Regions from separate parts of the Streptomyces sp. NPDC050147 genome, predicted to be linked through region 3. Evidence: riboswitches for the same ligand, from Rfam matches in the RefSeq annotation. Region 3 holds a riboswitch; each other region holds the start of a gene.

Evidence for each region. A riboswitch is a leader RNA that binds a small molecule or an ion and turns the genes downstream of it on or off. The one in region 3 is predicted to bind cobalamin.
Region 1: it holds a riboswitch for cobalamin, as region 3 does, so the genes downstream of both, AB0I94_RS01250 (ABC transporter substrate-binding protein) here and metE (5-methyltetrahydropteroyltriglutamate--homocysteine S-methyltransferase) in region 3, are expected to answer to the same signal.
Region 2: it holds a riboswitch for cobalamin, as region 3 does, so the genes downstream of both, AB0I94_RS11830 (ABC transporter substrate-binding protein) here and metE (5-methyltetrahydropteroyltriglutamate--homocysteine S-methyltransferase) in region 3, are expected to answer to the same signal.
Region 4: it holds a riboswitch for cobalamin, as region 3 does, so the genes downstream of both, AB0I94_RS01945 (prenyltransferase/squalene oxidase repeat-containing protein) here and metE (5-methyltetrahydropteroyltriglutamate--homocysteine S-methyltransferase) in region 3, are expected to answer to the same signal.

The regions. Positions count from the first base shown of each region.
Region 1 is NZ_JBFALJ010000001.1:272,357-278,126, forward strand. It holds gene glnA (type I glutamate--ammonia ligase) at 1-954, shown strand, start outside; gene AB0I94_RS01240 (ABC transporter ATP-binding protein) at 1,061-1,843, opposite strand; gene AB0I94_RS01245 (iron chelate uptake ABC transporter family permease subunit) at 1,840-2,877, opposite strand; gene AB0I94_RS01250 (ABC transporter substrate-binding protein) at 2,874-3,893, opposite strand; cobalamin riboswitch at 3,992-4,178, opposite strand; gene AB0I94_RS01255 (VOC family protein) at 4,186-4,665, opposite strand; gene AB0I94_RS01260 (helix-turn-helix domain-containing protein) at 4,671-5,537, opposite strand; gene AB0I94_RS01265 (haloacid dehalogenase-like hydrolase) at 5,755-5,770, shown strand, end outside.
Region 2 is NZ_JBFALJ010000006.1:13,969-19,738, forward strand. It holds gene AB0I94_RS11820 (amino acid permease) at 1-1,166, shown strand, start outside; gene AB0I94_RS11825 (M67 family metallopeptidase) at 1,278-1,700, shown strand; cobalamin riboswitch at 1,664-1,821, shown strand; gene AB0I94_RS11830 (ABC transporter substrate-binding protein) at 1,866-2,825, shown strand; gene AB0I94_RS11835 (iron ABC transporter permease) at 2,933-4,018, shown strand; gene AB0I94_RS11840 (ABC transporter ATP-binding protein) at 4,015-4,806, shown strand; gene AB0I94_RS11845 (putative leader peptide) at 4,876-4,977, shown strand; gene AB0I94_RS11850 (MoaD/ThiS family protein) at 5,123-5,410, shown strand; gene AB0I94_RS11855 (cysteine synthase) at 5,417-5,770, shown strand, end outside.
Region 3 is NZ_JBFALJ010000012.1:91,660-97,429, reverse strand. It holds gene AB0I94_RS19910 (energy-coupling factor ABC transporter substrate-binding protein) at 1-357, opposite strand, end outside; gene AB0I94_RS19905 (energy-coupling factor ABC transporter permease) at 357-1,085, opposite strand; cobalamin riboswitch at 1,115-1,300, opposite strand; cobalamin riboswitch at 1,533-1,751, shown strand; gene metE (5-methyltetrahydropteroyltriglutamate--homocysteine S-methyltransferase) at 1,912-4,233, shown strand; gene AB0I94_RS19895 (MarR family winged helix-turn-helix transcriptional regulator) at 4,260-4,688, opposite strand; gene AB0I94_RS19890 (SDR family NAD(P)-dependent oxidoreductase) at 4,991-5,770, shown strand, end outside.
Region 4 is NZ_JBFALJ010000001.1:427,543-433,312, reverse strand. It holds gene AB0I94_RS01960 (ATP-binding cassette domain-containing protein) at 1-1,134, opposite strand, end outside; gene AB0I94_RS01955 (energy-coupling factor transporter transmembrane component T) at 1,131-2,312, opposite strand; gene AB0I94_RS01950 (SCO2322 family protein) at 2,320-2,961, opposite strand; gene AB0I94_RS01945 (prenyltransferase/squalene oxidase repeat-containing protein) at 2,988-4,202, opposite strand; cobalamin riboswitch at 4,326-4,452, opposite strand; gene AB0I94_RS01940 (MBL fold metallo-hydrolase) at 4,506-5,555, opposite strand.

The DNA of each region.
Region 1 (5,770 bases), on a different contig from region 3:
TCCGAGGCCGGCGCCTGGAACACCGGTGCGGTCGAGAACAACCGTGGCTACAAGGTCCGCTACAAGGGCGGCTACTTCCCGACCCCGCCGGTGGACCACTTCGCCGACCTGCGTGCCGAGATCTCCCTGGAGCTGGACAAGAACGGCCTCCAGGTCGAGCGCCAGCACCACGAGGTCGGCACGGCCGGCCAGGCCGAGATCAACTACAAGTTCAACACGCTGCTCGCCGCGGCCGACGACCTGATGCTCTTCAAGTACGTCGTGAAGAACGTCGCCTGGCGCAACGGCAAGACCGCGACCTTCATGCCGAAGCCGATCTTCGGTGACAACGGCTCGGGCATGCACGTCCACCAGTCGCTGTGGGCGGGCGGCGACCCGCTCTTCTACGACGAGCAGGGCTACGCGGGCCTGTCGGACATCGCCCGCTACTACATCGGCGGCATCCTCAAGCACGCCCCCTCGCTGCTCGCCTTCACGAACCCGACGGTGAACTCGTACCACCGCCTGGTTCCGGGCTTCGAGGCCCCGGTCAACATGGTCTACTCGCAGCGCAACCGCTCGGCGGCCATGCGCATCCCGATCACGGGCTCGAACCCGAAGGCCAAGCGCGTCGAGTTCCGCGCGCCGGACCCGTCCTCGAACCCGTACCTGGCGTTCTCGGCGCTCCTGATGGCCGGCCTCGACGGCGTCAAGAACAAGATCGAGCCGCCGGAGCCGATCGACAAGGACCTCTACGAGCTGGCCCCCGAGGAGCACGCGGGCGTCGCCCAGGTCCCGACCTCCCTCCCGGCCGTCCTCGACGCCCTCGAGGCGGACCACGAGTACCTCCTGGCCGGCGGTGTCTTCACCCCCGACCTCATCGAGACGTGGATCGACTACAAGCGGACGAACGAGATCGCCCCGATCCAGCTGCGCCCGCACCCGCACGAGTTCGAGCTGTACTTCGACATCTAAGAACGCCACAGGTCAGAGCGGTCTTCGCTCCCCTGGGACGTCTTCGGGCCGTCGGCCGTGTTCCCCCTTCCCGGGAGGACACGGCCGACGGCCTTCGTCGTGGGGCTCACGCGCGCAAAAAGCGGATGGAGGGGTGGGGTTCCGTGGGGTGGTGGGTGACCTGGGCTCGGACTCCGTACACCTTCGCTATCAGTTCCTCCGTGAGCACCTCGGTCGGTGTGCCCGACGCGTGTGCCGCTCCCTCGCGCAGGACCAGTACGTGGTCGCAGAACATGGCCGCCAGGTTCAGGTCGTGCAGGGCTATCACGCTGGTCAGGGGGAGGTCCGAGACCAGGGCCAGGAGGTCGAGCTGGTGCTGGATGTCCAGGTGGTTCGTCGGTTCGTCCAGGAGGAGTTCCCGGGGGGCCTGGGCCAAGGCCCTCGCTATCTGGACCCGTTGGCGTTCGCCGCCGGAAAGTGTGTGCCAGGACTGGGCCGCCCTGTCGGTCAGGCCCGTGCGGGTCAGTGCTTCCTGGACCGCCTCGTCGTCCTCGGGCGTGGGCGGGGACCATGCCCTGCGGTGCGGGATGCGGCCCAGGCGTACGACCTCCTCCACCGACAGTTCGACCTGCGTGGTGGCCTCCTGGTCCACCACCGCCACCCTGCGTGCCACCGTGCGGCGGCCCACGTCACGCAGCGGGTCGCCGTCCAGCGTGACCACTCCCGATGTCGGGGCCAGCACGCCCGCCAGGATGCGCAGCAGAGTTGATTTGCCCGAGCCGTTCGGGCCCAGCAGGCCGACCGTGGCTCCGGGGGGCGGGGCCAGGGTCACCCCGTCGATGATGAGGTGACCGGCGGCTGTCCTGGTGACGCGGTCCGCCCGTAGGCCGGAGCCGGTGTGCGGGGTCATGGCGTCTTCCTCGTGCGGTAGAGGACCAGGACGAACGCCGGGACGCCGATCAGGGACGTCACCACGCCGACGGGGACCTCCTGGGGGTCGAGGACCGTGCGGGCCAGCGTGTCCACCCACACGAGGAACACCGCGCCCGCGAGCGCCGTGACCGGAAGCAGGCGTGCGTGCCCGGAGCCGACGAGGGCGCGGGCCGCGTGCGGCAGGACCAGGCCCACGAAACCGATGGCGCCCGCGCTGCTGACCAGCGCCGCCGTCAGCAGGGCCGTGGTGACGAGGAGTACGAGACGGACACGGGCCACGTGGACGCCCAGCGTCGCCGCCGCGTCCTGGCCGAACGCGAACGCGTCCAGCGTGCGGGCCTGCGTCAGGCAGACGGCGAGGGCCACGAAGAGCACCGCCGCACACAGCCAGACGTCCGTCCAGCCCACCCCGCTCAACGAGCCGAGCAGCCAGAACAGGACACTCCGCGTCGTCTCCGCGTCGCCCGACGTCAGGATCACGAACGAGGTGAGCGAGGAGAAGAGCTGCATCGCCGCCACCCCGGACAGGACCACCCTGTCGGCACTGCCGCCCAGGCTGTGGCTGAGCAGCAGCACGAGCGCGAAGGAGACGAGGGCCCCGACGAAGGCGCCCGCCGAGACCGACACCGCTCCCCCGCCGATCCCCAGGACGACGATCGCGACCGCGCCCGTGGACGCCCCCGAGGAGACGCCGAGCACGAAGGGGTCGGCGAGCGGGTTGCGCAGCAGGGACTGGAGGACGGTTCCGCAGACCGCGAGGCCCGCGCCGCAGACCGCCGCGAGGAGCGTGCGCGGCATGCGCAGGTTCCAGACGATGCCGTCCCGGATGGGCGTCAGCTTCGCCTCTCCTTGGCCGAGGTGCGCCGCGACCGCCGACCACACGTCCGGTACGGAGATGTCGGCGGGGCCGATGGTGACGGCCACGGCCACGGAGAGCGCGAGGGCGGCGACCCCCGCCGTCCAGAGCGCGACGTGACGTATGCCGCCCGGGACGCCGACGGCACCCCTCACTTGGCGAGCCCGAACTCGCGCAACGCGTCAGCGACTTGTTCCACGCCGTCCACCGTGCGGATCGTGGGGTTCATGGCCTGGCCGCTCAGGAGCACGTACCGCTTCTTCTTCACGGCGGTGAGGTTCTTGGTGACCGGGTTGGACTCCAGGAACTCGATCTTCTTCTTCGCGCTCTCGGCCGTCTGCGACTTGCGGGTGAGGTCGCCGATGACCAGGACGTCGGGGTCGCGGTCGGCCACCGTCTCCCAGTTGATCTGGGGCCACTCCTCGCGGGTGTCGTCGAAGACGTTCTTCACGCCCAGTTCGCGGGTGATGATGCCCGGTGCTCCGCAGCAGCCCGCGATGTAGGGGGCGTCGGAGTTGGCGAACCAGTAGAGGAGCGTCGTGTCGGACGCGTCGGTGTCCTTGATGGTCCTGGTGGCCTTCGCCACCCGGCTCTTGAGGTCCGCGACCAGGCGTTCGCCGCGCTTCTCGACCCCGAAGGCCTTGGCCAGGGCCCGTACTTCGCCGTAGACGGTGTCCATGGTCAGCGTCTTGACGCGGCTGCCGTCGCCGTCGCCGCTGTTGTCCTTGCCCGCGCAGTCGGAGGGCGAGACATAGGCGGGTACGCCGAGTTCGGCGAACTTGGCGCGGTCGGCGACGCCGCCCTTGCTGACCGTCGCCAGGAAGGAGGCGGTGACGAAGTCCGGTTCCTCGGCGAGGACCTTCTCGAAGGAGGGGTAGCTGTCGGCGAGCCGGTCGACCTTGGCGTTGTCCTTCTCAAGCCCCTCGAGCACCGGGTCCGTCCAGGTTCCGGTGCCGGCCATGCGGTCCGCGAGGCCGAGGGAGAGCAGGATCTCCGTGGAGCCCTGGTCGAGGGAGACGGCCCGCCGCGGCGGCGCCTCGATCTCCGCCTGCTGGCCGCAGGAGGCGAGAGTCAGCGGGTAGCCCGCGGCTTTCCCGCCCCCGCCGGAAGCGGTCGACGGGCTGCCTCCGCAGGAGGTCAGCGTGGTGGCGAGGGCCACGCCGATGAGCATGGGGACACGTACACGACGGGCGGTGGAGGACACACGATCCCTTGAGTCTCACGGCTCATACGCGGAGCCTGGCCTGCTTCGTCACCTCCGCCGCCCGGTGTGCGGACGAAGGTGCCAGCAGGTCTTCGGACTCGGGGATCGGCCGGGCGGGGCGCCTTCCCAGGCGTCCGTGGACGCCCAGTGGCCGTGGCCCCGCCCGTTCCCCCTCACCGCTGCGCGTCAGTTCCGGATTCGCACCGGATTCCCTGGCCCTGGTGTGGGTTGACTGGCGTGCGCAAGCTATCACGCGAGGTCAGGACGGCTGCTCGGGCCTCGGTGCGCCGCGGTAGGTGCCGAAGGACCACTTGTTGCCCTCGGGGTCGGCGATCCCGAACTCCCGGCTGCCGTACGGCTGATCCTCGATCTCGCGGATGATCTCGACCCCCGCGGCGCTGAGCCGCTGGTAGAGGTCGTCCACGCGGTCGGTGACGACGTACGCGCCGAAGGTGCCCGGCTTCAGGCACCAGGCCTGGGACTTCTCGTCGTACGAGCCGAGCATGATCGCGCCGCCTTCGGGCCAGTCGAGCTCGGCGTGGGCCACCCGGTCGCCGTCCTCGTAGACGGCGGTGCGCAGGAAGCCGACCGTGCCGACCAGGAAGTCGATCAGGGCGGGGGCGTCATGCGCCTGGAGGGTCGGCCAGACATCGGGGGCGCGCCCGGCGGAGGTGGCGGTGGTGGCGGGCGTAGCGGTGGAGGCGGACTGGGGCTTCTGCTGCTTCTCGGTGGTGTTCATGGCTCCTACTCTTCGCCCCCGCCATAGCTCCCGGCTTGGATATTCCGGCACTCTTCGGCCAGCCAGGCGCTGGGGCTTGCGCCGGTGTACTGCCGGAAGTCCCGCACCAGGTGGGAGTGGTCGTAGTAGCCGCAGTCGGCGGCGACGCGGGCCAGGTCGGGGGCGGCGCCCGCCGCGACGGGGCGTACGACGGCGTTCCGCGCGCGCTGGAAACGCATCAGGCGCCCTGCCTGCTTGGGGCTCAGGCCCGTCTCGGCGCGGAAGAGCGTGGTGAGGCGCCGTTCGCTGAGCGCGACATGCCGGGAGAGCCCGCGCAGGGTGCCCGTCCCCTGGTGCCGGGCCAGCCAGGCCCAGGCCTCGGCGACCTCGGGCCGTACGGAGCCGCCGGAGGCGTCGGACGCGGCGCGCTGCCTCAAGTAGGCGGTCAGCGAGGCGAACCGCTCCTCCCAGCCGCCCTGCTCGCACAGCAGCTCCCGCAGATCCGCGGCGCGGCGCCCCAGCACCTCGGCGCCGGGCGTCACCAGCTCACCGGCGAGTTCCGCGGCCGGTACGCCGAGCAGGGCGCGGGCGGCGAGCGGGTGCACGGCGAGCTGGATGCCCGCCTCGTGCTCGGGCCGTACGACGTACGCCGGGGACTGGTGGAGGCCGCCGAGGACGATGTCCGTGCGGTCGGCGTCGCGGCCGCCCGCCTGCTCGGGGGTGGGGCCGGTGACGACGGGGCCGTCGAGGGAGAAGATCAGCGTCAGGTACGGGGACGGCAGGCCGCGGTGCAGGCCGGGCCGCTCGCCCCGCGTGCGGTAGCCGACGGCGGACACCACCATGCCGTCGAGCCGCGGGCTGGCCCGCACGAACTCCCGGGAGACGCTCTCCATGCCTTCCAGTATGCGTTGGGCGACGCTCCGAAGCAGGCGCGCGGGCGTGCCGGAACGGGACCGAAGGAGTAGCGGGCGTCCGCTTCCCCTACCCGTGCGCAGAGGTCCCATGCCCGTTCCGTCCAGTGATATCGATCATGGGAATCCGCGGTGTGACCTCATACGATGACCCGCCGCTCCGGACGGGGCGCAGACCGCTCTCAGGGGGCACAGAACCATGGCATCAAAGGTAA
Region 2 (5,770 bases), on a different contig from region 3:
AATTCATCGGCCCGTTCTTCGGCTACGTGACCGGCTGGACGTACTGGCTCTTCTGGGTCGTCACCGGCATCACGGAAGTCACGGCGGCGGCCCAGTACATGCAGTACTGGACACACGACGCCATCCCGCAATGGGCGTACGCGCTGATCTTCACGGTCATCCTGTACGGCGCCAACCTGATCTCGGTGAAGCTCTTCGGCGAGCTCGAGTTCTGGTTCTCGATGGTCAAGGTCACCGCGATCATCGGCATGATCCTGATCTGCGCCGGCATCCTCACCATCGGCTTCTCGGACGCCGGTGACACCGCGTCCGTCTCCCACCTGTGGGACCAGGGCGGCTTCTTCCCGAACGGCATCGGCTCCACGCTGATGACGCTGCAGATCGTGATGTTCGCCTTCCTCGCCGTCGAGCTCGTCGGCGTCACCGCGGGCGAGTCCAAGGACCCGAAGACCGTCCTGCCCAAGGCCATCAACACCGTGCCGTGGCGCATCGCCGTCTTCTACGTCGGCGCGCTCATCATGATCCTCTCGGTCGTGCCGTGGACCTCGTTCGAGCCGGGCGTCTCGCCGTTCGTGGCGGCCTTCGAGGAGATGGGCCTGGGCATCGGCGCCGCGATCGTCAACTTCGTCGTCCTGACGGCCGCGCTCTCCTCCTGCAACTCCGGCATGTACTCCACCGGCCGCATGCTGCGCGACCTCGCGCTCAACGGCCAGGGCCCGAAGTTCTTCACCAAGCTGACGAAGAACGGCCTGCCGCTGGTCGGCACCACCTTCTCCGCCACGCTGATGCTGGTCGGCGTCTGGATCAACTACCAGTGGCCCGGCGAGGCGTTCAACTACGTCGTCTCCTTCGCGACCATCTCCGGCATGTGGGCCTGGATCATGATCCTGGTCTGCCAGATCAAGTACCGCCGCAAGGCCGACCGCGGCGAGCTGCCGCAGTCCACCTTCCGGGCGCCCGGCGCTCCGTACACGAGCTGGTTCGCGCTGGCCTTCATCGCGATGGTCATCGTGATGATGGGCATCGACAAGGACGCGCGGATCTCGCTGTACGCGGCTCCGGTGTGGGCCCTGATCCTGGGCATCGGCTACCTGGTCATGCAGAAGCGCGGCACGCAGTCGACGGGTGGCGGCAGCTCCGAGCCGCAGGACGCCATCAAGTCCTGATCAAGCCGTGGTCACCCCTGACCAAGCCCTGATCACCGCCTGATCCCAGCATGTGGGCCGGTCCGTACCACTCTTCGGTACGGACCGGCCCTTCTGCTTATCCTGGCTGCCATGCTGACCCTGACCCAGGCCCTCCACGACCAGATCGTCGCGCACGCGCGCCAGGACCACCCCGACGAGGCCTGCGGTGTGGTCGCGGGCCCGGAGGGCACGGGCCGCCCCGAGCGCTTCATCCCGATGCTGAACGCGGCCCGCTCGCCCACGTTCTACGAGTTCGACTCGGGCGACCTCCTCAAGCTCTACCGCGAGATGGACGACCGCGACGAGGAGCCGGTGATCGTCTACCACTCGCACACGGCGACCGAGGCCTACCCCTCGCGCACCGACATCACGTACGCCAACGAGCCCGGCGCCCACTACGTCCTGGTCTCCACCGCGGACACCGACGGCGCCGGCGAGTTCCAGTTCCGCTCCTTCCGGATCGTGGACGGCGAGGTCACCGAGGAAGAGGTGAAGGTCGTCCAGGCATACTGAGCTTCACCTTTGAGGCGGCAGGACCCAGGAAGCCGGTGCGAATCCGGCACGGTCCCGCCACTGTGACCCCACCCTTCGCGGGCGGGGCAGTCAGGAACTGACCTGCCGCCTTCTTCTCCCACGACGCAGGGGACGCGGAAATCCCCTGGAGGAGGCAGTCCAGTCATGTCCCGACCCGTACGCGTGCTCATCGCCGCGGCCCTGCTCGCCCCGCTCGCCGCGTGTTCGTCCTCCGAAGGACCGGAGTCGCAGTCGGCGGCCCAGGCGCCCGGCTTTCCGTACACGGTCACGAACTGCGGCGTGAAGACGACGTACGAAGCGCCCCCGAAGCGCGCCGTGACGATGAACCAGCACGTGACGGAAGTGATGCTGGAGCTGGGCCTGAAGGACCGCATCGCCGGGACGGCTTACCTCGACGACAAGGTCCTGCCGAAGTACGCGAAGGCGTACGCGGACACCCCGGTCCTGGCCAAGGAGTACCCCTCGTACGAGAAACTCCTGGCCGCCGACCCCGACTTCGTCTACGGCGGCTACGCGAGCGCCTTCCAGGCGGGCGAGGGCCGCAGCCGCGCGGCTCTGGCGAAGTCCGGCATCGACAGCCGCCTCAACGTCGAAGGCTGCGCGAAGCGGGCCGTGACGATGGACGACGTCTACAAGGAGGTCCGCGAGGTCGGCAGCACGTTCGGAGTGCGACCGCGGGCCGACAAGTGGGTGGGCGAGGCGAAGCGCCAACTGGCGGCCACGGCAGGGGAACTGAAGTCCGAGAAGCCGGTCCCGGTCTTCGTCTACGACAGCGGCGACAAGACCGCGTTCACGGCGGGCGGCCGGGGCATCGGCAACGACATCATCGAGCGGGCGGGCGGCCGCAACGTCTTCGCCGACCTCGACAAGGCCTTCGGCGACGCCTCCTGGGAGTCGGTGGTCGACCGCAAGCCCGAGGTGATCGTGATCCTCGACTACGGCGGCACGACGGTGGCCCAGAAGAAGAAGCGCCTCCTCGAAGACCCCGTCCTCGCGGACGTCCCCGCCATCAAGAACAAGCGGTTCGCGGTCCTGCCACTGTCGGACACGGTGGCGGGGGTGAGGGCACCGGGGGCGGTGGAGAAGCTGGCGGACCAGCTGTGAAGAGGCAGGGGGTTCAGCCCGTCCGGCGTTTGAGGACGAACTCGGCGAAGCCGGTGATGACGGCAACCAAGGCCCCCGCACCAGAGCGGCCCGCGGCGGAGCCGCACATGTCACAGCCGGGAAGGGGCGGGGTTGGGGAAGGCCCCGCCAGGGTCACACCGACCCGCAGACGACTGGGCTACGCGACAGTCATCGCGGCGCTCTGCGCAGCCCTCGCGGCGGCGATCGTCGCAGGCCTCGCGCTGGGCTCCGTCAGGATCCCGGCGCCCGACGTCCTGGAGATCCTTACCGGCGGCGCGGAACCCTCCCCGTTCCGCACGATCGTGCTGGACGTCCGCCTGCCCCGGGTCCTGCTCGGCGCGGCCGTAGGCGCGGGGCTCGCCGTCATCGGCACCGTCCTCCAGGCCCTGGTGAGGAACCCGCTGGCCGACCCCTTCCTCCTGGGCGTCTCCTCCGGCGCCTCCGCCGGAGCCGTCGCCGTCATCGTCCTCGGCAGCGTCTTCGGCCTGGGCGCGGGCCTGGCCACGACCGTCACCATCCCGGCCGCGGCCTTCGCGGGCGCCCTGCTCTCCCTGCTCGTCGTCTACACCCTGGCCAGATCCGGCGGCGGATTCGCCACCGGCCGCCTGATCCTGGCCGGGGTGGCCGTCTCGTACATCCTCTCCGCCCTGACCAGCCTCATCCTGATCACGGCCGACAGCGCGGACCACCTCAAGGAAGTCCTGTACTGGACCCTCGGCGGCCTCGGCAGCGCCCGCTGGGACATGCTCGCCCTGCCCGGCGCCGCCCTGATCGCGGGCACGGCGCTGCTCGTCGCCCTGGCCCGCCCCCTGGACCTGCTCCTGGTCGGCGAGGAGGGCGCCACCGTCCTCGGCCTGGACACCGCCCGCTTCCGCGCCGCCGTCTTCGTCCTCGCCTCGCTCCTGACCGGCGTACTCGTCGCGTACAGCGGAGCCATCGGCTTCGTCGGCCTGATGGTGCCGCACGCGGCCCGGATGCTCGTCGGCGCCGCCCACCGGGCGCTCCTGCCGGTGGTGGCCCTGATGGGCGCGGTGTTCCTGGTGGCCGCCGACCTCGCCGCACGCACGGTGGCGGCGCCGCAGGACATCCCGGTCGGCGTCCTGACCGCGCTGACGGGCGGCCCGTTCTTCCTCTGGATGCTGCGAAAGAACCGTACGGAGGCAACCGCGTGAGCCACCCGGCAGCAGTAGCAGTACTCCGCACCGAGTCCCTCTCCTACCGCGTGGGGGACAAGACCCTCGTCGACGCCGTCACCCTGCACGCCGACCAAGGCGAGACCATCGGCCTCGTCGGCCCCAACGGCAGCGGCAAGACCACCCTCCTGCGCTGCGTCTACGGCACCCTCTCGCCCACCGGCGGCCGTGTGCTCCTGGACGGCGACGACCTGGCCGCCCGCTCGGCCAAGGACCGCGCCCGCCGCATCGCCACCGTCCCGCAGGACGGGCACACCGGCTTCGAGCTCACCGTCCGGCAGATCGTCGCCATGGGCCGCTCCCCGCACAAGCGCTTCTGGGAGGCGGACACGGCCGAGGACGAGAAGCTGGTCCTCGCGGCCCTGGAACGGGTCGGCGCCCACGGCCTCGCCCACCGCGCCTTCGCCGGGCTCTCCGGCGGCGAACGCCAGCGCGCCCTCGTGGCGAGGGCGCTGGTGCAGGAGCCCGGAGTCCTCGTACTGGACGAACCGACCAACCACCTGGACATCCGCTACCAACTGGAGATCCTCACCCTGGTCCGCGACCTCGGCACGACGAATCTCCTGGCCCTGCACGACCTCAATCTGGCGGCCTACTACTGCGACCGTCTGTACGTCCTCGACGCAGGCCGCCTCGTCGCGTCAGGGCCGCCGAAGGAGGTCCTGACCAGCGAGCTCCTGGCCGAGGTGTACGGGGTGACGGCCGAGGTCTCGGTACACCCCGCGACCGGGGCGCCGACGGTCACCTATCTCCCGCCATCCACGTGATGGACGCAATCCGTCCACGATGCGAGATCACATTCCAGAACCCGGACCGGGAATCGATACGATGACCGCATGGTTCCCCACGACGTGAGCGACAAGATGCCGGGCATGCTGCTCGTTGCGCGTCTGCACGTCGATTTGTGCAGGCTCTCCAGCGCGATCTGTTCGCGCTGACAGCCGCCGCCGTACGGCCGTGAGCCGCGGCGCACCCCCGCGTAACGCCCTACGCACCCGCACCCAGGCACCCGCACTTACGCACCAGCACGACCGGGCCGCCGCGCGCCCACCCACGTGACTTCTCCCGACAGGAGCCCAAGCCATGGCCATCGAGGTCCGCATCCCCACCATCCTCCGCACCTACACCGACGGCGCCAAGGCCGTCGAGGGCAGCGGCGACACCCTCGCCGAGCTCTTCAGCGACCTCGACTCGCGGCACGCGGGCATCGCCGAGCGACTCATCGACCCGGCGAACGGGGACAAGCTCCGCCGCTTCGTCAACGTCTACCTGAACGACGAGGACGTCCGCTTCCTCGACGGCATCTCCACCAAGCTCACGGACGGCGACAACGTCACGATCCTCCCGGCCGTCGCCGGCGGCATGGTCTGATCGCGGATGCCTCGCTACGACTCCCCGCTGGCGGCCGTGGGCAACACGCCCCTCGTCCGCCTGCCGCGCCTGTCCCCGTCCGCCGACGTCCAGATCTGGGCGAAGCTGGAGGACCGTAACCCGACCGGTTCCATCAAGGACCGCCCGGCGCTGCACATGGTCGAACAGGCGGAGAAGGACGGGCGGTTGACACCCGGCTGCACGATCCTGGAGCCGACGTCCGGCAACACCGGCATCTCGCTCGCGATGGCGGCCAAGCTCAAGGGCTACCGCATCGTGTGCGTCATGCCGGAGAACACCTCGCAGGAGCGGCGCGACCTCCTCACCATGTGGGGCGCGGAAATCATCTCGTCCCCGGCG
Region 3 (5,770 bases):
GGCCCGGGTGCTCTCCTCGCCGGCGGTCGGCTCCGCGGCGGCCGCCTCGGCTCGCGCCGTCTCGGCCCCCTGACGGCGCCCCTTGCGCACACCGAAGTAGTACGCGAGGACGCCCGCGCCGAGCGCCGCCTGCAGCGCGAAGAGCGCCGACTCCACCTCCCCGGAGGGCGGTTCGTACAGCGGTGAGAACCAGGGCTCGTAATCCGGCTCGATCTCGGTGATCGCGGTCTCGGCCTGGGCGTCGGCCCCGGCGAACGGCTCCTTCTCGTCGTCGCCGAGACCGAGCGCCAAGGGCAGTACCGCGAGCGCGGCGACGACGAGGAGCAGCAGAGTATTGATCTTCGCGTTCCGGCTCATCAGGCGCTGGCCCCCGTCTCGGTCTCCGTCTTGCTGCCGGTGTCCGCCTTCGCGGACGGCTTCTTGCCCTGGAGCAGCACGCCGAGCCGCGTGAGCTCGCCCCTGCTCGACTGCACGAGCAGCCGCATCACCACGACGGTGAGCAGTCCCTCGCTGACCGCGAGGGGGATCTGCGTGACGGCGAAGATGCCGCCGAACTTGCCCAGAGCGCCGATGAATCCGCTGCCGGGATCCGGGAACGCCAGGGCGAGCTGGACGCTGGTGACGCAGTAGGTGGACAGGTCGGCGACGAACGCGCCGCAGAACACGGCGACCATGAGCGGCGCGTCGTACCGCTTCAGGAGCCGGTAGACGGCGTATCCGGCCCATGGCCCGACGATCGCCATGGAGAACACGTTGGCGCCCAGGGTGGTGAGCCCGCCGTGGGCGAGCAGCAGCGCCTGGAACAGCAGAGTGATGGTGCCCAGCACCGCCATGATCGGTGGCCGGAACAGGATCGCGCCGAGCCCGGTCCCCGTCGGGTGCGAGCAACTGCCCGTGACGGACGGGATCTTCAGCGCGGAAAGGACGAAGGTGAACGCTCCGGACGCACCCAGGAGCAGTGTGCTCTCCGGGTGTTCCTTGACCTCACGGGTGAGGGAGCGGACTCCGTGGACGACGAACGGCGCGGACGCTACGCCCCAGGCGATCGCGTGCGCCGGTGGGAGGAAACCCTCGGCTATGTGCATGGCTAAGCAGACCCTCTCCAGCACCTCGTGGATGGACAACGCGCCTTGGCCGGTCTCCTGGCTGACGGGTCGTACCGACCGGACTCCGCCTTCCCGGGCGCGTGTCGCACCCAGTGGCTGCCGCGAGGGCTGGAGCCGGACTTCCCGATCACAGTGGCGAGGGCCGCACCGGCATCACACCGGATTTCCCGAGCACCAAGGCGTGGTGACCCTAGTGCGCAATCGAGTGGCCTGACAACTTGCGGGGCCGCTCCACCTGTGGCATGCGCGAGCACACGCGACCAGGGGCGTACGCCCCTGGTCAGCCCCTGTGCATCGGCTCGCGCGCACCGACGTGCCCCACGCTTTCCGGGAGCCCTTTCCCTCCCCGCCACCACCGCTGGTCCCGTGTCTCACCTCACGGTCCGGAATGTGATCAGTACTGCCCCAAGAAGCCGATCACCCTCTAGCCTGATCCGTGCAACTGGTTCGCCCTGTCCGCCAGGCAGGCGCGTCGCAAGAGGGAACCCGGTGGAAATCCGGGACTGCCCCGCAGCGGTGAGTGGGAACGACCGCCGTCATGAGCACTGGGTCCGAGCGCGGACCCGGGAAGCGACGGCCAGTAGGGATCTGCCTCGGCAGATGTGCCCGCGAGTCCGAAGACCTGCCCGTTGCCCGCATGTGATCCCTCACGTGCGGACATCCCGGTGACCTCGTGGGCGGGTCGGCGTACAGATCAGGTGGAGCACCGCGCCGGTGGCGCGCGTAGGTCCGCCCGGTTCGTCATCCCTTCGCGTCCGTGTCCCGTCCCGGGATTCTCAGGAGTCATCTCGCGAAGGAGATTTCCGTGACAGCGAAGTCCGCGGCCGCGGCAGCACGGGCCACCGTGTACGGCTACCCCCGCCAGGGCCCCGACCGGGAACTGAAGAAGGCCGTCGAGGGCTATTGGAAGGGCCGCGTCAGCGCCGACGCCCTCCGGGAGACCGCGGCGCGCCTGCGCCGGTCCACCTGGCGGCGCCTGGCCGACGCCGGCGTCCATGAAGTGCCGACCGGCGACTTCTCGTACTACGACCACGTCCTGGACACCAGCGTCATGGTCGGCGCCGTCCCCGGGCGCCACCGCACGGCGGTCGACGCGGACGCCCTCGACGGATACTTCGCGATGGCCCGCGGCACACAAGACGTGGCGCCGCTGGAGATGACCAAGTGGTTCGACACCAACTACCACTACCTGGTACCGGAGCTGGGCCCCGACACCGTCTTCGACGCGGACTCCGCCAAGCAGGTCGCCGAGCTCAAAGAGGCCGTCGCGCTCGGTCTCGCCGCGCGCCCGGTGCTCGTCGGCCCGGTGACCTATCTGCTGCTCGCCAAGCCCGCGCCCGGCGTGGCCGCCGGCTTCGAGCCGCTCACGCTCCTGGACCGCCTGCTGCCGGTGTACGCGGAGGTCCTCGCCGACCTGCGCGCCGCGGGCGCCGAGTGGGTGCAGCTCGACGAGCCCGCCCTGGTCCAGGACCGCACCCCGGCGGAGCTCAACGCCGCCGCCCGCGCCTACCGCGACCTCGGCGCGCTCACCGACCGTCCTCAACTCCTCGTCGCTTCCTACTTCGGCAGGCTCGGCGAGGCTCTCGCGGTGCTCACCAAAGCGCCGGTCGAGGGGCTCGCGCTGGACTTCACGGGGGCCGCCACCAGCCAGCTTGAAGACCTGGCCGCCGTCGGCGGGCTCCCCGGCAAGCGTCTGGTGGCAGGCGTCGTCGACGGCCGCAACATCTGGATCAACGACCTGGAGAAGTCCCTGTCGACGCTGGGCACGCTCCTTGGCCTCGCCGACCGGGTCGACGTCTCCGCGTCCTGCTCCCTGCTGCACGTCCCGCTGGACTCCACCGCCGAACGGGACATCGACCCGCAGGTCGCCCGTTGGCTGGCCTTCGCCCACCAGAAGACCACCGAGATCGCCACGCTGGCCCGCGGTCTGTCCCAGGGCGCGGGCGCCATCACGGCGCAGCTTGCGGCCAACCGCGCCGACTTGGCTTCGCGGTCGGGTTCGGCCCTCACGCACGACCCGGCCGTGCGCTCCCGCGTCGCCGCCGTCACGGGCGCCGATGCCCGCCGCGCACACCCCTATCCGGAGCGTGCGGCGGCCCAGCGGTCCCGCCTCGGCCTGCCCCAGCTGCCCACCACCACCATCGGGTCCTTCCCGCAGACCACGGAACTGCGCACCGCACGGGCCGACTTGCGGGCGGGCCGTATCGACACGAACGGCTACGAGGAACGCATTCGCTCGGAGATCCGCGAGGTCCTCGCCTTCCAGGAGAAGGCGGGCATCGACGTCCTGGTGCACGGCGAGCCCGAACGCAACGACATGGTGCAGTACTTCGCCGAGCAGCTCAGCGGGTACCTCGCCACGCAGCACGGCTGGGTCCAGTCGTACGGCACCCGCTACGTGCGTCCGCCGGTCCTCGCGGGCGACATCTCACGGCCCGAACCGATGACGGTGCGCTGGACCTCGTACGCCAACTCCCTCACCGACCGCCCCGTGAAGGGCATGCTCACCGGCCCGGTCACGATGCTCGCCTGGTCCTTCGTACGCGACGACCAGCCGCTCGCCGACACCGCGCGCCAGGTCGCCCTCGCCCTGCGCGACGAGGTCGGCGACCTGGAATCCGCGGGCACTTCGGTCATCCAGGTGGACGAGCCCGCACTGCGCGAGACGCTGCCGCTGCGCGCCGCCGAGCACGCCGCGTACCTGGAGTGGGCCACGGAGTCCTTCCGTCTCACCACCAGTGGCGTGCGGCCGGACACGCAGATCCACACGCACATGTGCTACGCCGAGTTCGGCGACATCGTCCGGGCCATCGACGATCTCGACGCCGACGTCATCAGCCTGGAGGCGGCCCGCTCGCACATGCAGGTGGCCCGCGAACTGGCCGAGCACGGCTACCCGCGCGAGGCGGGCCCGGGCGTCTATGACATCCACTCCCCGCGCGTACCGAGCGTCGAGGAAGCAGCGGCCCTGCTGCGCAAGGGACTTGAGGCCATCCCCGCGGAGCGCCTGTGGGTGAACCCCGACTGCGGTCTCAAGACCCGAGGCTGGCCCGAGACCCGGACCTCCCTGGAGAACCTGGTCGCGGCGGCGCGGCAGGTGCGGGCGGAGCTGCCGGAGCGCTCCTGACCGATGATCCGGGCATACGGGGGGGGTCAGGCCCCGCCCCCCGTATGCGCCATCCGCGAGAGCAGCTCATGCAGCATCTCCCGCTCCTGCGGGCCGAGCGGGGCCAGCAGCTCGTCGGTGACCCCGTGGGCCACCTCGTCCGAGTCGCGCAGGAAGTCGTGGCCCGCGGGCGCGAGAGCCACGATGCGGCGGCGGCGGTCGTCGGGGGCGGGGCGGCGTTCGACGAAGCCGAGGCGTTCCAGGTCGTCCACCAGGCCGACGATCGCGCTGGGGTCGTAACCGAGCTCCTGGCTCAGCTCGCGCTGTGCCGCGCCCTCCACGGTGGCCAGATAGCGCAGCAGCGCGTAGTGGCGCAGGCGCAGGCCGGATCTCTGGAGCGCCGCGTTGAAGAGCTGCCCCGAGCGCAGGCCGAGGCGGTACAGCAAATAGCCCGCGTCGGCGTGCAGGCCCCGCATCCAGGGCGCACCCTCGTCGACGGACCCTTTCTCCACGGGCTCGGCTGTGGTCTTCCGGCTGGTCATGAAGGGCGCTCTCCCTGATCGGCGGTTCGCGGGCGGACGGCGGTCGTCGCTGACAGTCTCCAGCATGCCCCATGATCGATGTCGGCAACAACCATTGACGTCAACAATGGTTTGTCTTAGCTTCCTTTCCGCGGGCCGATGTCGGCCGGGACCGCCGAGCGGGCTCCGGCTCCGCTCCACCCCTTGTGCCCGCCAACTCCATTGTTCTCGCTGCCTGTTGAAGGGAATTTCCAGTGCTGGACTCATACGCCGTGGACCTGCACGGCAAGGTCGCCGTCGTCACGGGATCCGGGCGCGGCCTCGGCCTCGCCTACGCCCGCGCTCTCGCTCGCTCCGGAGCCGCCGTGGTCGTCAACGACGTCGACGAGGAGGCAGCCGAGCAGGCCGTCAAGACCATCACGGAGGCAGGCGGGCGCGCCGTCGCCGAGGTGGCGGCGGTCGGCGGCAGGGAGGCCGCCGACCGCCTGGTCGACCGCGCCGTCGGGGAGTTCGGGCGGCTCGACGCGATGGTGACCAACGCCGGGATCCTGCGCGACCGGGTGCTGTGGAAGATGACCGACGACGACTTCGACGCGGTCGTCACCACCCATCTGCGGGGAACCTTCACCTGCGCCCGCGCCGCCGCCGTACGCATGCGGGAGCAGGGCGAGGGCGGCAGCCTCATCCTGGTCGGCTCCCCCGCCGGGCAGCGCGGCAACTTCGGGCAGACCAACTACGCCGCCGCCAAGGCCGGGATCGCGGCCATGGCGCGTACCTGGTCGATGGAGCTGGCCAGGGCCGGCATCACCGTCAACGCGATCGTGCCGGTGGCCGCCACCGCGATGACCGAGACGATCCCCGCCTTCGCCCCGCACATCGAGGCCATGAAGGAGGGCCGGCCGCTGCCGGACTTCCTCCGCAAGGGCGAGGGGTTCGGGACGGCCGACGACTGCGCCGCGCTCGTGCCCTTCCTGGCCTCGGCCGCCGCCCGCGACGTGACCGGCCAGTGCGTCGGCATCGGTGGCGACAAGCTCACC
Region 4 (5,770 bases), on a different contig from region 3:
GCGCGGCCCGGTGCGGTGGGGGAGCACGCCGCCGACGCGGACCGAGCCCGCCGCCGGTTCGAGCAGGCCCACCAGGGTCGACAGGAGCGTGGACTTCCCGGCGCCGTTGCGGCCCATCAGCGCCACCGTCTCTCCCGCGTGGACGGTGAGGTCCACCCGGCGCAGGGCCTCCACCCGGCCCCGGCGGACGGCCAGAGCGCGGACGCTCGCGGCGGCCGCTTCGGGTGCATCGGCCTTCGTACGTCCACGGAGCCGGGTCAGGACCGTCGCGGGGCGTTCATCGGGGCGCGGGGCCTTGGCCGCCTCCCGGGGCTCGGCCCCGGCCAGGCGCTCCCGCAGTGTGCCCGCCCTGCGCCGCGCGTCCCGCACCGTCAGGGGCAGCGGGGACCAGCCCGCGAGGCGGCCGAGGCCCACCACCGGCGGATAGACGGGCGAACGGGCCATCAGCGACGCGGGGTCCCCGAGCACGGGCGGCTCGCCCGGCGCCGCGAGCAGCAGGACCTGGTCGGCGTACTGGACGACACGCTCCAGGCGGTGCTCGGCCATCAGGACCGTCGTGCCCAGGTCGTGGACGAGACGCTGCAGCACGGCGAGCACCTCCTCGGCGGCGGCCGGGTCGAGGGCCGACGTCGGCTCGTCCAGGACGAGGACCTCGGGATGCGGCGTGAGCACCGAGCCGATGGCGACGCGCTGCTGCTGGCCGCCGGAGAGCGTGGCGATGGGCCGCTCACGCAGATCGGCGAGGCCGAGGAGGTCCAGCGTCTCCTCGACCCGGCGGCGCATCACGTCGGGGGCGAGCCCGAGTGACTCCATCCCGTAGGCGAGTTCGTCCTCGACCGTGTCCGTCACGAAGTGCGAGAGCGGGTCCTGGCCGACCGTGCCGACGACATCGGCCAGTTCGCGCGGCTTGTGGGTACGGGTGTCGCGCCCCGCCACCGTCACACGGCCCCGCAGTGTGCCCCCGGTGAAGTGCGGCACGAGCCCGCTCACCGTGCCGAGCAGCGTCGACTTGCCGACCCCGGAGGGCCCGACCAGGAGCACCAACTCGCCCTCGGGTACGGCGAGATCGACGCCGCGCACGGTGGGCTCGGCGATCCCCTCGTACGTCACGGAGACATCCTCGAAGCGGATCATGAGGGCTCCTTGGTACGTGCGGGGGCGGAAACGGAGGCGGAGACAGGGGCGGCCGAATCGGCGGGCACCGGCGCCACGAAGGCGGGCAGCAGCCCGACGAGGACGGCCGCCGCGGGCCACAGCGGCAACGTCGGCGCCGTCAGGGGGACGACCCCGGGGTGCAGGGCGGACGCGTCGTACGAGGCGGCCCAGAGCATCAGGCCCGCCACCGCGACCCCCGACCCGGCGACGAGCCAGGCGCGCACGCCCCACGGGTCGGGGCGGTAGCGCGTGCGGACGGAGCGACGGCCGCCGAGGCGGAGTCCGGCGAGGGCGGCGACGAGACCGGCGGCCAGGACGGGCAGACCATAGCCGGTGCCGTCCGCGGAGAGCAGCCCGTACGTACCCGCGCAGACGCCCATCAGGCCGCCGAGCGTCAGGAACGCCGTCGCCCTGCGCACCCCGGCCGGAACCGGCGCGGTGCGCCCGAAGCCGCGCGCGTCCATCGCCGCGGCCAGCGCCACCGACCGCTCGAGCGCGCCCTCGAGGACCGGAAGACCCACCTGGAGCAGCCCCCGGATGCCCTTGTCCGCGCGCCCCCGAAGGCGTCGCGCCGCGCGAAGGCGCTGCACGTCCATGATCAGGTTCGGCGCGAAGGTCATCGCGACGACGATGGCGACCCCCACCTCGTACAGCGCGCCCGGCAGCGACTTGAGCAACCGGGCCGGGCTGGCCAGGGCGTTGGCGGCGCCGACGCAGATGAGGAGCCCGGCCAGGCGCACCCCGTCGTAGAGCGCGAAGAGCAGCCCCTCGGCCGTCACCCGGCCCCCGATCCGCACCCCCTTCGCCCAGTCGGGCAGCGGCACTTCGGGGAGCGTCACGATGACGTGCGTACCGGGGATGGGGGAGCCGAGGACGACGGCGAAGACGAGCCGGATCGCGATCACGACGAGGCCGAGCTTCACGAAGGCGCCGTACGAGCGCGCCCACGGGGCCGACGTGCGACGCGCCGCGACGACATAGCCCGCGACCCCGATGAGGAGACCGAGCAGCAGGGGATTGGTGGTGCGCGACGCGGCGACGCCGAGCCCGAGCGCCCACACCCACCAGGCGCCGGGGTGCAGCGCGTTGCTCCGGTGCGCCTGGGGGGCAAGGCGCCGCCGCAGCGCACCGGGAGCGGTGCTCGGGTGATCGGTCATCGTGCGGTCAGCCGCGTCGGCGGCGTGCCTGCCATACGGCGGCGGCGCCGAGCAGGGCGATGGCGGCCACGCCGGCGATCAGCCCGACGGAGGGGCCACCGGAGTCGCCCTGTTCCTTGCTCGCGTCCGGCTTCTCCTCGGCGTCCCGCGAGCGGCCGTTGCCCGAGACCTGCTCGCCGCAGCCCGACTTCGGGTAGTCGGCGATGGCGCACAGCAGCGCGTTGCTGTCATAGCGCAGGGGTTTGGCGACCGCCGCGAGCGCGTCCGCGCTCGTCGCGTCGTCCGCGATCCGCGCGCAGGCGGTACGCGGCTTCGGCGGGGTCTCCCCGTCAGGGGCGTCGCCCGGCGTACCGAAGTCGATGACGAGGGCGATCCGCTTGCGGTCGTCCTTGGCGGGGGTCTTGGCGCAGATCGTGTCGAAGTCCGCGGCGCCGCGCGGCTTCGCGGAGTCCTGCGAGTCGTCGGACACCGAGAACCGGAAGCCCTGCACGGCACCGTCGTCGGGGCGGGCGGTGCTGGGCCCCTGACTCGCGTACGCCCACTTCGCGCCGTCCCGGTCCCAGAAGGACCAGTAGCGGTAACCGGCTGCCTGGGCGGGGGCGGCGGCGAGGACGCCGAGCAGGGCGGCGGTGAACGCCACGGCCACCAGGCGTCCCCACCGCGCGCGACCCCGCGTCACAGCTGCTGCTTCTTCTTGTTGCCGCTGTACAGGAAGCCGATGCCGATACCGGCGACCATGCCGACGCCGATGACCCACCAGATGCTCACGCCGCCGTCGTCGCTGTCCTTCTTCTCGGCGGCCTGCTCGGTCGCCTGCGGGGCCGGACCCTGCGCGTTCAGCTGCTTGACCAGGTCCGCGCCGCCGAAGTCGCGCGGGTCCAGGCCCGAAGCGCGGGCGGCGAAGATCAGCTGGGCGTAGGCGGCGGGGCCGGACTTCTCGGCCCAGTCCGCGGAGTTCTTCGCCAGCCACTGGGCCGACTTCTCGGCCTGCTCGGGCTGACCGGCCGCGGCGAGCGCGAGCACGGAGTCCGCGGTGTTGCCCAGGTCGGGCATGTTCTTGGCACCGGGCATCGACGACATCAGGTGGTCGTCGCCCTTGGCGAGGGTCTTGAGGAGGTAGCCGGTGCCGTTCGCCGCCGCCTGCTCGGCGGTGTCGGCCTTCGCGCACTTCGGGGCGGCGGCCTTCTTCTCGGCGGCGTCGACGACCAGGCCCTTGCCGTGGGCGCCGAGGACACCGGCCGCCGTGGCGTCCGCGTTCGGCGAGAGCTTGCCGGACTTGACGTCCGCGAGGCCGAAGGCGCCGCCGTCCTTGCCACAGCTCATGGAGAGGGCGGGCAGCGCGTCGTACGGAGAGTTGCCGTCCTGCGACTTCACCGACTGCGGCTTCTCGCCCGCCGCGGCGAGCGCGCCGATCACGATGCCGGTGGAGTTGGCGTCGGAGTCCATGCCGGGGCTGTAGCCCCAGCCGCCGTCCTTGTTCTGCACCGACTTCAGCCAGCCCACGCTCTTGTCGACCGTCTTCTGCTGACCGCCGAGCGCGGCGAGCGCCTGCACGGCGGAGGCCGTCGCGTTGCTGTCGAACATCGTCTTGGAGTCGCACGGCTCGCCCGCGTCGGCGCGGTACGCGGCGAAACCGCCGCTCGGGCACTGCTGGCCGGTGAGCCAGTCGACGGCCTTCGCGGCGGGCTTCACACCGGCCGAGTCCTGGGCGAGCAGGGCGTACGACTGCCGGAACACCCCGTCGAACTTGGGGTCCGCGTCGCCGTAGAGACCGGAGGGCAGCTTGGCGGAGGGCGACGGGGACGCGGTGTCCGCGAAGGCGGCCGGGGCGGCGGCCGAACCGAACACGGCGACGGCGGCCAGGACCGCTGCGCTGCGGCGAACGTTCATGATGCGGCGGGTGCCTCTCACTGCGGGGAGCGGGGCAGCACGGGCGCGTAGCGGGCACGGGCACCGGGCGGCTCCGGCTCCGTATACCTCGACGGTGCCGTTCATCGGGGGCCCCGATGAAGCGAGCCGGTCATGCTTCGTACCGGGCATTCCGGCTCTCCGTCAGCTCGGTGAACTGCGGATACGGCTGCGGGTCAGCGCCGGATTCGCACCGGCTTCCCCCTGTACGGGCATGATGACGACGGAGGCCACTCTACCGGCCCGTAGGGGGAGCGGCCCGGGGCGCCCGCCCCCGGCCGGAGCTCACACCGCGCGGTACCGCACCGGATCGTTGCCCACCGCCTCCGCGCGCCCCAGCTTCACCAGGCGCCGCACATGCGCCTCGGCCTCGGAGACCGCGATGTTCCGTGAGCCGTAGCGGATCTCGGCCCAGGGGCGGTTCCACTCCATCCGCTCGGCGAGCTGCCAAGCGGTGAGGGGCTCGGCGAGGAGGGCGAGCAGGTCGGTGAGGCGCTCCTCGTGGTGGACCAGGATCTCGCGCACGCGGGCGGGGGCGTCGGTGAACGCGTACTGGTGGGCGGGAAGCACCTCGGCGGGTCCCAGGCGGCCGACGCGCTCCAGGGAGTCGAGGTAGTCGCCGAGGGGATCGGTGATGGTCGCGTCGTCCGGGTCCTCGTACAGGCCGATGTGCGGGGTGATCCCGGGGAGCAGATGGTCCCCGGAGAACAGCCGGCCGTGGCCCGGCAGCCGCGCCGGGTGCTCCTCCTCCAGGTGCAGGCAGACATGGCCCGGGGTGTGGCCGGGGGTCCAGATGGCGCGGAGCCTGCGACCCGGCAGTTCGAGCAGCTCGCCCGGGGTGATGTCGCGGTCGGGGAGCGCGGCTGCCATGCCGGGCAGCCGGGGCGCGCGGCCCGCGTCGCGGGCGGTGAGGAGCGGGGCCAGGTGGTCGGCGGGGGCGCCCGCGGCCGTCAGCTTCTCCACCATGTAGTCGAACCAGCGTGCGGGCGGTCCGGTCCGCGTGCGGCGTACGACCGACGCGTCCGCCTCGTGCATCGCGATCCACGCGCCCGATGCCTCGCGGACCTTGGCCGACAGGCCGTGGTGGTCGGGGTGGTGGTGGGTGATGACGACGCCGTGCACCGCGTCGGCGGACGTGCCACAGGCGGCGAGACCGTCGGCGAGCGAGTCCCAGGACGTGGGGTCGTCCCAGCCCGTGTCGATGAGGACCGGACCGGCGTCCGTGTCCAGGAGGTGGACGAGGGTGAAGCCCAGGGGATTGTCCGGAATCGGGACCTTGATGCTCCATACGCCCCCGCCGTGCTCGGTCACCCGCGGATCGGTCACCTGCGTCATCGGGGCCCTCATCTCTCGTCGCTGCGCGGCCACGACCACGGCCTCGGTCAGCATAACTAGAACTAGTTCCAATGATCGCTCAAGTCGACTGTTTCGTCAGCCCACTTGAACGGCTGCCTGAACCTTGCTCTCCGTGGACTACTGGAACTAGAACTGGTATCAGTTCTGAAACAGTGTCAGAAAGATGGCCGCGCAGGCGGAATCCCGCAGGAGGC